2 regions of the Orrella sp. 11846 genome follow, and region 1 is predicted to be linked to the other one. Evidence: riboswitches for the same ligand, from Rfam matches in the RefSeq annotation. Region 1 holds a riboswitch; the other holds the start of a gene.
The links. Region 1 has a riboswitch for S-adenosylmethionine ahead of metX (homoserine O-succinyltransferase MetX). Riboswitches for the same ligand answer to the same signal wherever they lie in the genome.

Region 1 (6,617 bases):
GGTTCTGCCAACCGCCGACAAAGCTGATAACAGCGCAAACTGAGTTGCCGAGAATTCCCGACGGCATAGTCCCATCAGTAACGCCACAAACGCCGCAGTTCCCATGCCGCCACAGACGTTCTCTAACGCCACTGCACCCGCCATAAGCCAGATGCTATGGGGCCCCACAGCAATGGCCCAGTAGCCAAGATTCGATACGGCTTGTAGTAATCCAAACAACAGCAATGAACGATAAAGGCCAAGGCGCGCCATTAAGGCACCGCCATAGAGCGCCCCAAAAATGGTGGCAGCCAGACCCAGAATCTTATTGACCGCCCCCACTTCAGACGCTGTGAATTCAGCACCTCGAATCAGAAACGTCGTTGATAAAGCACCTGCAAACGCATCACCCAATTTGTAGAGCACGATCAGCAACAACAAAGTCCAGGCTTGAGGACGCTTAAAAAACTCAATCAAAGGTGCTGTGATGGCTTTTTCTAGTGACGCAGGAGCAGAAACCGGTGTTTGTGGATCAGGCGCCCAGAATGTCGCCAACGCCACAAAGAGCATTAAAACCCCCATCAGCGCATACATATTGGACCAACCCACCCACTGATCTGCCAGCACCAGTGCAAAACCACCCGACACCAGCATGGCAACCCGGTAACCCAATACGGACAAGGCAGCACCCGCCCCACGTTCTCTAGGTTCAAGCACATCTGTACGGTAGGCATCAAACGCAATGTCTTGTGTGGCTGACAGAAACGCGACAAACACAGCCAGTAGTGCCAAACTGCCTAACGCACTAGCAGGCGATAAACGCCCCATCAGAATGAATCCGATCGCCAAAAGAATTTGCGTTACCAGAATCCATCCTCGGCGACGACCTAAAAAACCTGGTGTATAGCGATCAATGAGCGGCGCCCAGAGGAACTTCAACGTGTACGCGGTGCCGATCAACGTCAAAAAACCAATTTCCTGCAACGACACGTTTTCAACGGTCGCCCAAGCTTGTAAAGTTCCACCTGTTAAAGCAAGGGGCAAGCCGCTGGCAAACCCTAAAAACAACAAGGGGGCCACGCGTCGTCCCATGTAGACGCTCAGTGAAGTTTTCATGCGACCTCCAGCTTGGCGACAGACTCACCGCGCCCGTAACTGACGAGTTGTTTGATCTCAGGCAGCGATGTCTTCACGGTGTGATCATGCCTGACCGGGTTCTGAGCGAAACCGATACAACGCCAAAGTCGCTCGCCAACCTGCCAGCCAAGTCACTTCGCGCTCTGTGTTGTAAGTTTTTCTGGCTTCAACTTCTAATTCCAGTTGACGGCTCAGATCTTCAAAGTCTTTGAGTGTACACAGATGAATGTTCGGCGTGTTGTACCACTTGTAGGGCATTTGTGAACTCATCGGCATACGCCCACGCAGCAGTGACAGTCCGTGGGTGAAGTAACCAAAGTTTGGAAACGACACGACGCCGTGATGCGCAACACGCTTCATTTCGCGCAAAATATGTTCGGTTTGCAAAACCGATTGCAATGTCAACGACAGCACAACCGTATCAAAACACTTGTCAGAAAAAAGGGCTAAGCCCTCTTCCAAGTTTTGTTGAATCACATCCACGCCACGACGCGCGCACCCGAGCACGCGCTCGTCATTGATCTCAACGCCAACGCCTGTGACCTGTCGTGTCTGCTGAAGGTGATCGAGCAAAGCACCATCGCCGCAACCTAGATCCAGCACTCGACTACCGGGCTCAATCCACTCGGCGATTTGTAATAGGTCTTTACGCAAAGGCAATCCCTGTGTCATGACTGACCTCCTTTGCTCAGACTCAGTGTTTTAGCGATTCGCTCAAAATAACCTCGAACCACACCGTGGTAGCGGGAATCATCCAATAAAAATGCGTCATGCCCATGAGGTGCGTCAATTTCTGCATACGTCACCCGACGCTCGTTATCCAATAACGCTTTGACTATCTCACGCGACCGAGAAGGCGCAAATCGCCAGTCTGTGGTGAAAGAAACCAATAAAAAATCAGCTTCAACACCGGCCAGTGCGCGAGTAAGATCCCCTTGTGTTTCACGCGCCGGATCAAAATAATCTAGCGTTCGCGTGATCAACAAATAGGTATTGGCATCGAAATATTTTGAAAACTTTTCACCCTGATAGCGCAGATAAGATTCCACTTCAAACTCAACGCCATAATCATAACGATAAGCTTGTTGCGCATCAGCTTGGCGACGAGCACGTCCGAACTTACGCGCCATATCGTCATCAGACAAGTACGTGATGTGACCGAGCATACGGGCAACCGTTAAACCACGCGATGGCACCACGCCATGCTCGTAATAGTTACCTTCATGAAAATCCGGATCGGTCAGAATCGCCCGACGCGCCACCTCATTAAAGCCAATATTCTGAGCAGACAATTTAGGCGTACTCGCGACAACCACGCAGTGAGCCACTCGGGACGGACAGGTAATCGACCAACTGAGCGCCTGCATGCCTCCCAAAGAGCCCCCCATCACAGCGGCAAATCGCTCAATACCTAGCTGATCGGCCAATCGGGCTTGCGCACGCACCCAATCTTCTACGCTCAACACCGGAAACTCGGATCCCCAAGGCTTACCGGTTTCCGGTCGCAAACTGGCCGGACCCGTCGAACCAAAACAGGAGCCAAGGTTATTGACACCAATCACAAAAAACACATTGGTATCAACCGGCTTACCGGGACCAACCATGTTGTCCCACCAACCAAGCTGGTCGGGATCATCGGCCTCATAGCCGGCAACATGGTGAGAGGCGTTCAACGCGTGGCAGATCAAAACCGCATTGGAGCGATCTTCATTCAATGTGCCGTAAGTTTGGACAGCCAATGTGTAGTTCGAAATCGATTTACCACTATCCAAAGGGAGCGGTTGTTCGAATTCAAAATACTGGGTAGTCACCTCACCGACTGATTGCGGCGCTTCACGCGCAGGCTCAGCGTCTGTCGATAGAAATAAGTTTGCAGTCGTAAAAGTAGTCATTCAAAGACCTCTTTAGCGGGATTTGTGGGGCGCCCGCAAGCGGATCAGGCAAATCGGCGCCAATTCTTGGACAAAATTCTACCACTTTGTAACGGTCCACCACAAAAACACGCATGGACATTCCCGTCATGCCCATACGACACAAGCTGTCAGTTTGTGTCAAACTAAAAATAACGCAGCCAGTGTTTTGAACTAACGCACACAAAACAGTCAACGGGCAATCACCACAAGTGATTGATCCAAGCGCGCCGCAACTGGACAGTCTCTACCTCTTTGACTTTGGAAGATGCAGCCCCTGCCATTAACCATTCAGAGTCAGCTTGCAAACATCTCAAGCAGTTCAAATACATCGGCTTCGTGCCATCAGACCTTTCAAGGTCAGCATTTCAGGAGTATCACCATGACCATAGACGCTTTAGACAAGCCAGACAAACGACGAACGCCTTGTGGGCCGCAACAAATACAGAATTTGTGCATGAATCACGATCGCGGTGATCCAAACCACAAAACACGGTTACGGAGCCTTGATCATCGATATACGCAGATAGCATCACAGTAACAGGAGGAAGCGAGAATCAGGGTGGCCTAACGGTCACATGCTATCCCTCCCCGGATTTAAAAATGGGGTTTCTCGCACAATTTAATGAATTCAACACCACTATCCAGACGAGAATTGCAATGTTTGGCTTGGGTGTCCTGCGGCAAAACCAGCTGGGAAACTGGCTGTATTCTAGGCATCAGCGAAAGCACGGTTAACTTTCATCTAAGGAATGCATGTCGAAAGCTCAACGTCTATGGTCGGCAAGCTTGTATTGCGCAGGCCTGGCGTTTGGGCTTATTGACACCATCCATTTTGGCCCGTGAAACCGAATAACAACCGCGTTCACTGAGGCCTAACACCCGCATCATCGCTGCACCTCAGCAAATGGTGCGGGCTCATTCAAACCTGTGTTCGAACTAAAAATCACATGCACACCCAACCATAAAACCCTGAACTCGGAAATAGCTGCCCCCACCAACTGGTTGCGTCACGTACAATCGACTCAAAATTGGACTTTTGATCCTTTGCTTGCAAGCATTTCCATAGTCTGCGGATTGCAGCCGAGCTTGCGCAAACTCTATGAACCAAACAGGATAGCCGCTTGTCTACCTCGCTCAAACAACGATTGACTGTGCTTGCGCAGCAACCAGAACTGCTGGCCAATTGCCTACGCGGTCTGGAAAAAGAAGGCTTACGTACCGACCTAGGTGGTCGCTACGCGTTAACGCCTCATCCGGCACAACTCGGCAAGGCGCTCACACACCCTTATGTCACAACAGACTATGCAGAAGCGCTGCTAGAACTCATTACCGCCACACACAGTAGCGTCGATGATCTCATTCAGGCGGCCGACTGGGTTCATCGTCTGACCGTAAATGGCCTAGACAATGAATTGATTTGGGGGCATTCCATGCCACCCGTGCTGCCACCCGCCGATGACATTCCAATTGCTTGGTATGGCACATCCAACACCGGTCAGCTCAAACACGTCTATCGTCGAGGCCTAGCCCACCGTTACGGCAAACCGATGCAGTGCATTGCCGGCATTCATTACAACTTTTCGTTGCCAGATGAGTTCTGGGCTTTATTTCCCAGCGACGAGCAAAACGCCCAAGAACGACAATCTGCAGGTTATGTCGCGCTAATTCGCAACTTCATGCGCCACAGCTGGTTGTTAATGTATTTGTTCGGTGCTTCACCCGCACTAAACCGCAGTTTTTTACCCAATCCGCCCGCAGAACTTGGACGCATAGGGGAAGATACGCTGTATATGCCATGGGCAACCAGTCTGCGCATGAGTGATCTGGGCTACACCAGTGAGGCACAATCCACACTGACTCCCTGTTACAACGATCTTCACACGTTCCTATTGCGTTTATATGAAGCAGTCACCACACCATGGCCTGCGTATGAAGCGATCGGTGATCAACGCGATGGCGAGTGGATTCAAATCAACTGCAACCTTTTGCAGATTGAAAACGAATACTATTCCAGCATTCGACCTAAACGCACAGCGCGTGCAAAACAACGCCCCATCAACGCCTTAATGGAAGATGGTGTGCAATATGTTGAAGTGCGGTGTTTGGACATCGATCCTTTTGAGCCTGCGGGTATCAGCGCACAGACAGCCAGATTCCTCGATGCTTTCTTGCTCCACTGTGCCTTGTCTGACAGTCCCTATTTTGGGGATGGCGGCTATTGTCGTGAAAGCCATCAAAACTTCCAAACCACCGTCAAAGAAGGTCGTAAACCAGGGTTGATGCTCAAACGAGCTGAACAACCCATTGCACTTCAAGCGTGGGCACACGAAATCTTTGACGATATTCAAGCCTGTGCAGAAGTGCTGGCACAACAAACTGGCGACATGGATTATGTCAGCGCGATCCAAAATGAGCGCCTTAAAGTCGACGACACAACACTCACCCCCTCTGCTCGCGTACTGGCTGGTATTGAAGCCGCAGGCGGATCGTTTCAGGACTTTGTCCTAGGCCTCTCACGCGCACATACTGAAAAGTTTTCAAAAGCAGGACTGAGCGACTCGGAACTCGACGAAGCTCATGCACTGCGAGATGCCTCGATCAAAGCTCAAGCCGAACTCGAAGCCGATACATCCGTGACATTTGACGAATATATGCAGCAATTCAACACGTCACTTACACGTCCATCCTGACGCCCACACGATCCACAACCTCCACACTATCTGAGACGAGACCGCCCACGGCGGAACTCGTCTCAGACCCCATCCATCGTGCCCTTTTGCCACATTTTCTCAGCGCTATATAAGCTACCTAAGCGGGTTAGTTAATTCGTCAACCTGCATAATTCTCGCAATTGCTAATAAAACACATACTGCCTTGACTTAAAAGAAATTAAATCCTTATTTTGATCTGATTACCAAAGAAGACAAATTAAAAAAAACTAGCGTTATCCCGACCTCGATACTCAGGTAGTCTGAAGAAGAAAGTGGTACGCTAAAGAGAATTTATTCAAAACAATTCAGAAGTGAGCACGACTAGGAGAAGACAAAATGCGTTGCCAATGTGTTGTTAGTTTTGGGAAACCACTCGTTGCCCAAGAACGCGAAGACCTCGTGCCAGAGGGCACCGAAGTCATCATGAAAATCACCGCAGCCGGTGTCTGTCACTCAGATTTGCATATCCGTGATGGTTTCTACGACCTGGGTGATGGTAAAAAAATGCATCACGGTGAGCGTGGCTTACATCTGCCCAGAGTCATGGGGCATGAGCCAGTGGGTGTCATTGCTGCCAAAGGTCCACTCGCAGGTGATTTAGACACGAGCCGCACGTATGTTGTGTACCCCTGGGCCGGTTGTGGCACTTGCGAACGTTGCATTGTGGGCGATGAGCACTACTGTCCAACACCACGCGCCATGGGCATCCATGTGGACGGTGCCTATGCGACGCAGATGCGCGTGCCGCACCCTCGTTACCTGTTTGACATTGGCGACATGGATCCTGCACACGCAGCACCCCTGGCCTGCTCAGGACTCACCGCTTTTAGCGCTTTGAAGAAAGTCGAAGCTTCTTTATCCAAAGCACCTGTGGTGA
Region 2 (6,617 bases), on a different contig from region 1:
GTATTTGTGTTTCAGGGCGTTGCCGATGGCAGCGGCCTGATTGTAGCCACCGGAACCGACGTCATACGTGCTCCAAGCAATGGTGCTGGGTAGCTCAACTTCAAAGTCTTGCGCGAGTACAGCCCCAGTGGCGGTCACGAGGCCAATGGTCAGAACAGAATGCAAAATCGATAATTTCACGAGGTACTCCTTCATCCGATTTTAAAAATTGAAACTGAATTGCAAGGTTGGTACGTAAAAAGAATGCAACTGTTGATGCCGTTTTAACTAAAAACCTCTGAACGACAAGACTTAGGTTATCAATAAGTTTCACTAAGGTGTAAATATTTTTTACTGTTTGTTTTTAAAATAAAAAAGTCACGATGATGTGGAAAAACCTCTGGATACCGTGTGTTACGGTATCCAGATCATTTGCAAACCGTCACATAGCTCGTTTATTTCGCACGTTTGGCAACAATACGGAACATGGGTGCGCTGCGATAGAGCGTCTGTTCGAGTTCGTTGTAAATCCGTGTGTTGATGTCGGTATTGCATTCAATCCTATCAAAACCCACATCGACTAATGCACCCAGATCCCATTGGGGACGCACGCGCTGGCACATTGGCATTAAACGTCGGTAGGCTTTGCCCTGATTTCTCTTTTGAAGCGTTCCATCATGTTGGTCGTTCTCAAACGTTTGCGGTACTTTGCCGGTAGGGTCCTGAATCGAGGCTCAAGGTTGGTCACAAGCTGCTCACGAGGCTCTTGGAGAAGCTCACACCGCAGAGCTCTTTGGTGATGGTTGTCACTTTGCGTGTGGAGACCCCTTAAACAACCATTTCTATCAGAGCCAATATAAACTTCAGTCGTCTGTGCATCCAGAATCTGGTTCAAAACGTCCTCCACCAACTTGCCCAGTCTGTCACGTGAGTCAAACAAACCTGCTGCTGCGTTCTGACTGACGTTAATCTTGTACATCAATCATCGCTTCGCATTCCTAGGTGATGTTTCTTGCCGGAAATATCAGCCTACTGAGTGTCGCGGTGGCTACCTCCATCGCTTGGGAAGCTACAGCATTTTAAGGACACGATCGTGTCGCCAAGATTACAATCAAACTCGCTCACACAGTTCCCTAAATAATTTAACCCCGTGCGAGTTTGCTGCTCGTCACATTGACTTAGCCACAAACTCTACAACGACTTGTGCCTAAATCTTGGGAGTAGGTCAGAGTATCAAGTCTTTGGATGCGATGCATCCCGTAAGATGTAGGGCCCATATTTACAGAAATGGGCGGAAAGCCTCGTCCTTTAGGGCGAGGAGGATGTCATTAAAAATAAGTCGATGAGTTAGTCAGTAGCGTCTGGACGTTTCTGACGCGTTTCTAACCACTGCTCATTGGGTTCGCCCTGAAGCGCAAATTCTTGTTTCAGACGCGGAGAGCGCCAGACACCACCCCCCACCCCAGGGATGGGTTCGACTGCATACCAAAACCAGCGTCCATCGGCATCTTGGGCCAGCCAGTCCCAATCTTCAGGGGCATTGTTCCAGTTTGGTTTTTGATTCTTTGTCAAGGGTGGTCTTTCAGAAAATGCGCTAGCCCAAATTAAGGCAGTTTGGAAGAGTGGTGGTGAGTAATTAACCATTGGCCGTTTTGCCAATGGTAGGTGTACGTGTAACGTCCATGAACGGGTTTGCCGGTGCGTTTCATGTTGAACGTGTAATAGCCTGAATCGGTAACCGTATTACACCCGATGTCGATTTGACGCGCTGTGACTTCCCCAAAAGGTTGGTCTTTGAGGAAATGTATGAAGTAGTCCTCTTTTTCTGCTGAGGTCAGACGGTTTTGATCAGAAACGGTGGGTAAGAGAATGGAGCGTGGTGCGTAATTTGCCACAACGGCTTTTGGATCACCCGTTTGAAGCGAATTATTCCACCGATCAAACAATCCGATCACCTGACTTTCAGTGATAGGCTCACAGATTTGTGTTTGTTTGGCTGTGTGATCCAGATGGCTTGCACAACCTGACAGTGCGGCTACGCTAAGTGCTGTCAAGATAGTTTTCTTCATGAGCCGCTCCTTTCTGGTTAATGGTCCTCGATGCAATTTAACATCGTTGGCTTGTGTCATGAATTAAAAATTTGACTGCGAAAAACGATGCTGCCTGTATCTGCGCAGTTAAATCATTTGATCAAACCTTATTTTTTCTGATCAAGTTGTACGCAACGATTACTCATCCATGGCAAGGCACGAATGGAAGAGTCGCGAAACACCATCCAGTCATGACCACCGTCTACAACACGATATTCAACCGCATCTGGCTGGGTCTGGTTAATGTTCCAGTAAAGATTGGCTGCGGCAACCACAATGCCTAAAGGATCATGGTCACCCGATTCAATCCACATGGGTACGACTGTGCCATTTTGGCGATAACCGTCGAGTCTGGAGGTATACAACGTATCACGCCAAGTTTTTTCATCAAAAGCACCGGATGAGTCGACAAACTGTGGCGTGGAGCGCGCCGCTGAAGTTTCTGGGGGAAGCGGGACGTAAATAGCGGGACTAAAAATACCTGCAGCACAAAAGAGTTCCGGATGAGATAGGCTTAGGTTCAATGCACCATAACCCCCCATAGAGAGCCCAGCCACCGAACGGCCTGCACGGTCGGTTCGGGTTTTGTAGTTCTTTTCAACGTATGGCAGCAATTCTTCCAAAATGGCGGTTTCGGCTTTATCCGCATTGGCATCGGCATACCAGGTGGAAGGGCCTGTCGTGGGCATCACAATCACGGAAGGACGCACTTCACCGCGCAGAATCTGATTGTCTGCAGTCACTTTAATGCCGCCACGCTCGACCCACGAGGACTCATCGGAGTTTGCACCATGAAGCATATAGATGACAGGATAGGGTTCCGTGGCTTCGTTATAGCCATCGGGCAGATAGACATACATGGAGATGTCACGCCCAAGAATGTCGGAATTAAATTTGTCGTGAATGATTTCACTGGCTACAGCCTGGGTGCCCACCAGTGCCATGGATAAAGTGCTTAACAAGAAAAGTTTTTTCATCACGTGGATCCTATATGAGGCATTTTATTGCAGTCGTTTGGTGCAGTCGTTTGGTGCAGTCGTTTGGTGCAGTCATTCATGCGACTGCATGTTGCTCAGTCTATACGCTTCGATGAGTATTTTGTCGAACAGTCGCGCTTGACACTCGATTTTTTGAAATCTGTCCTCGGTGGCACAGATGGATTGGTGTGATGAGTGAGTTTTTAATTAAAGTTAAACTACGACTTTTCTAAAAAGCCAAGAGGTTAAAAGTTATGCAACAAGCGCTTAGTACCCATCCGGATTTTCAAAACTTGCAGTTCAAATCCGAGCTGGGTGTGCTGGAGGTGATTGGTCACCTAATCATTTGGCTTTTACTGTCGATCGTCACATTTGGATTGGCGATGTTTGTGTTTCCTTACTATATGCAGCGCTATACCATTGGTAGAACGTTTGCGTTTAATGCGCAGGGGCAGCGGGTTGGACAATTGATTTGTACCATCGATTTGGCTAGCATCATTGGCAATGTGCTGTTGTGGGTTCTGATTAGCCTTGTGACCTTGGGTCTTGGATACTTCGTGTTCCTGTACAAGATTTCTGCTCACTGCTTGTCACACACAAAGTTGATCTCAGTCACCGATATGCCGTAAGTACAAGCCATCAGCATCAACAGGACTTGTCAGAAATTTGCAGGAGCCAGTGCGTATTCGAGTCGTTGAACCGTTTCAATCTAACTCGATCACCAAGACACGCGGCTCTTGACCCATCTTGAACATCGCCGCGTCAAAACTGGGCGCCCCAAACAGCCTAGATGGATTCATGGAAAATCCGACAGCTTGTTTGGGGCGGCCCAGAAAACCAAACCGCAAACGATCTTCAATATTCTCAGCGTGATAGGCGGCAACGGCATAGACACCTGCCGGTACGTCACCAAAATCACAAATTGCTCTACCTTGATGGATGGTGGCAATCACTCCACGGATGGCTTGATCCTCTTTGCGCCAATTCGCTTCATCCTGAAATAAGCCACAACGAATCACACCTTTGTCGCTCGACAGGTCATTGAACTGCACCAACAAGGCTTCTGCACAGGCAAATGGTGCAACCAATAAACCGAGTACCACGAGCATCCGTTGTAATCCAATTTTGTACATGTTGCCTGCCGAAAATAGTTGGTGCGACCACACATAACCAGTGAGTGGCACTATCGGTGATCGCTGTGACTAGGATGAACCTTTCGCGCCTTACCTTGGCGGATTAAGTTGAGCCTAGATTGTAATTTTGACATTTGGGTGTCTGAAAATGGATATATCGTCGTTCGCAGGCATCGATGACCTGAGACTGCAGTTTTGTGAGTGTCTCCAAATAGGAGACCGAAACAATATCTTTCCAGACGCCTTTAGCGTTTCCATCCCTAGTTTGGTAGGTTAGCGGAATGTAGGTGCCAATATAGTCATTGATGTTGTGGTCAAAAATCCGCATCCAAGATGAGCCGGGGACCGTGTGACCTGTGTATACACTATGGTCGAGTGTGAATTGGTAAGCCATGATTTTTCCTCTTTAGCTGTTTGGCAAAATGCCGGGCGAGCAATTCGGTGAAAAGCGCCCATAAAAAAACCCGCAACAAGCGGGTCTGCGTTTCCAAGTTGTTGCCATTAAAGACCCCATCGTCAGACCACCTTGCTTGGAGGCAGGTTGGTATCAAACATTCATTTGAAATGCTTGAACTCTTGATGCACGCTCACTATACCAGTGAATTGGAAAATAAACAATAGGTTGCGCTCAGAGAATTAGGTAAGGTTTACACAAACTTTTGCCCATGCAGGCCTCTCAATCAATATTTTTCGAGACTCTAGTATGGGTGTAGTGAAGTTTAGTTAATTGATTTGAATTTTAGCGTTTTCAATCGTTTCTTTATGTTTCTCTCTTTCGCTTTGTAGCCACTTATTGAAATTCTCCAGTGAACTCATGGGTGAAACGGTAAACCCTAGAGATTCGGCCTTCTTAACCAGATCTGGATCATTCATGATCTCAGTAATATCTGCATGAAGCTTTTCAACGATCAGTATGGGTGCATCTTTTGCGGCAAATAACCCAGCCCAGCTTTCAGTGACTGCTTTTGGATAACCCGATTCAGCCATGGTTGGAATGTCCTGGAATGACGATGAACGCTCAGGAGTTGAAACAGCTAATGGAATTAGCTTTCCGCTTTTAATATGTTCAGAAATAGCTGGCAGGGTAATGATGAGTGCGTCTACATGCCCGCCGAGGGCATCCACCGCGGCTGGCGCACCACCTTTGTATGGAACGTGTGTCACCTGTATACCTGCTTCTGTTTCTAATTTAGCGTGAGCTAAATGCCCGATCCCTGCTTGTACAGGGAGTGCTAGTCGAATTTTTGATGGATTCTCTTTGGCGTATTCCACATACTCCTTGAGTGTCCTGGGTGCGAAGTCTGGATTCACGACAAGAACCTGTGGAGTTACCGTAAATCGATTGACGCCAACTAAGTCTTCCAGAACGTAATCAGCATTTTTTCGAAGCAGAGGATTGAGCACAACCGTATCACCATGCGCGAGAAAAGTGTAACCATCTGGATCAGATTTTAGGAAACGAGCCATTCCAATCAATCCGCTGCCGCCAGGCATGTTCTCGACTGTCACGGGATTGTTCCATTTTTCGCGAAGCTTATCTGCAACAGAGCGTGTAATCGTATCTATGCTCCCACCCGCTGCAATTGGCACGATGAATTTAATGGGTTTTTCCGGATATTGTCCGATAGCATCTTTGCTGTTGTCAGCCAAAACAGATTGCGTACAAAGTAATAAAACACTGAAGGCGACGCTTTGGGCGGTGCGCGTGAAACCGACGCGGTTGAGTTTCATTGAGGACATCGTAGTTTCTCCTGTTTTATATGTATTATTTGTTTCTCATTTGCTTTTGATGCTTTTTTAGAGAGTTTGTTGGTGGTGATTCATGAGATGAAAATGAATCGAATGTCTTGATTGGTTTTTAAAGATCGTGATTTGTGTTTTATTCCTCTGGCCTACAATTGAATTGAATGTGTTCTTCGTGACGAATATCTTCAAACAAGTCAATTTCCCACTTCAGGTAATCACGCATGCCCTGGATTCGATCACTGACCTGATAGGGACCGTAATAGACATCGTCACAAGGCTCAGGAATGCTGTCACGATTAGCGTGTAAAGTCTGACCACTGGCGATCCAGGCTTGAGTGCCACCTTTCAAAACTCGAGTGTGTTTTTTCCAAGATGGAGTGAGGTCTTCAAATGCCCAGTTTGCAAGCTCTCCATCGGGAGAAGTCAAGATTAGTTCGGTGTGATCTGGCAACGCACCTAATTCTTTCTGAAGTCGTTGTCTCATCACAAAAATAGCGCCTGGGATATGTCCATCCCGATAGGTCAAACTATTGGCTAGATCAAAAATAACGATAGGTGCATCATTGTTCTGCAAGTTTTTTAATTCCGCAGCGTCAATCATGGGTGTATTCGTTGGCTGACTTGTGATCAAAGGCGCTTTTTCAGGTTCTGCGACCAGTTCAAGGCGTTCAGCTGCATCGCCCAACAGACAG

Region 2: another riboswitch for S-adenosylmethionine. It lies ahead of ACOI06_RS01520 (DUF2141 domain-containing protein); the one in region 1 lies ahead of metX (homoserine O-succinyltransferase MetX).

Annotation. Positions count from the first base shown of each region.
Region 1 is NZ_JBMERD010000008.1:81,315-87,931, reverse strand. Features, by position in the region: gene ACOI06_RS08505 (muropeptide transporter) at 1-1,095, opposite strand, end outside; gene metW (methionine biosynthesis protein MetW) at 1,180-1,788, opposite strand; gene metX (homoserine O-succinyltransferase MetX) at 1,785-3,008, opposite strand; SAM riboswitch at 3,000-3,078, opposite strand; gene ACOI06_RS08490 (LuxR C-terminal-related transcriptional regulator) at 3,652-3,882, shown strand; gene gshA (glutamate--cysteine ligase) at 4,151-5,719, shown strand; gene ACOI06_RS08480 (alcohol dehydrogenase) at 6,077-6,617, shown strand, end outside.
Region 2 is NZ_JBMERD010000001.1:318,454-325,070, reverse strand. Features, by position in the region: gene ACOI06_RS01555 (TAXI family TRAP transporter solute-binding subunit) at 1-180, opposite strand, end outside; gene ACOI06_RS01550 (hypothetical protein) at 435-590, opposite strand; partial or broken gene ACOI06_RS01545 (transposase) at 727-837, opposite strand; gene ACOI06_RS01540 (hypothetical protein) at 1,327-1,551, opposite strand; gene ACOI06_RS01535 (DUF4440 domain-containing protein) at 1,584-2,048, opposite strand; gene ACOI06_RS01530 (alpha/beta hydrolase) at 2,177-3,046, opposite strand; gene ACOI06_RS01525 (DUF6693 family protein) at 3,301-3,675, shown strand; gene ACOI06_RS01520 (DUF2141 domain-containing protein) at 3,751-4,179, opposite strand; SAM-I-IV-variant riboswitch at 4,661-4,767, opposite strand; gene ACOI06_RS01515 (Bug family tripartite tricarboxylate transporter substrate binding protein) at 4,903-5,919, opposite strand; gene ACOI06_RS01510 (rhodanese-like domain-containing protein) at 6,059-6,617, opposite strand, start outside.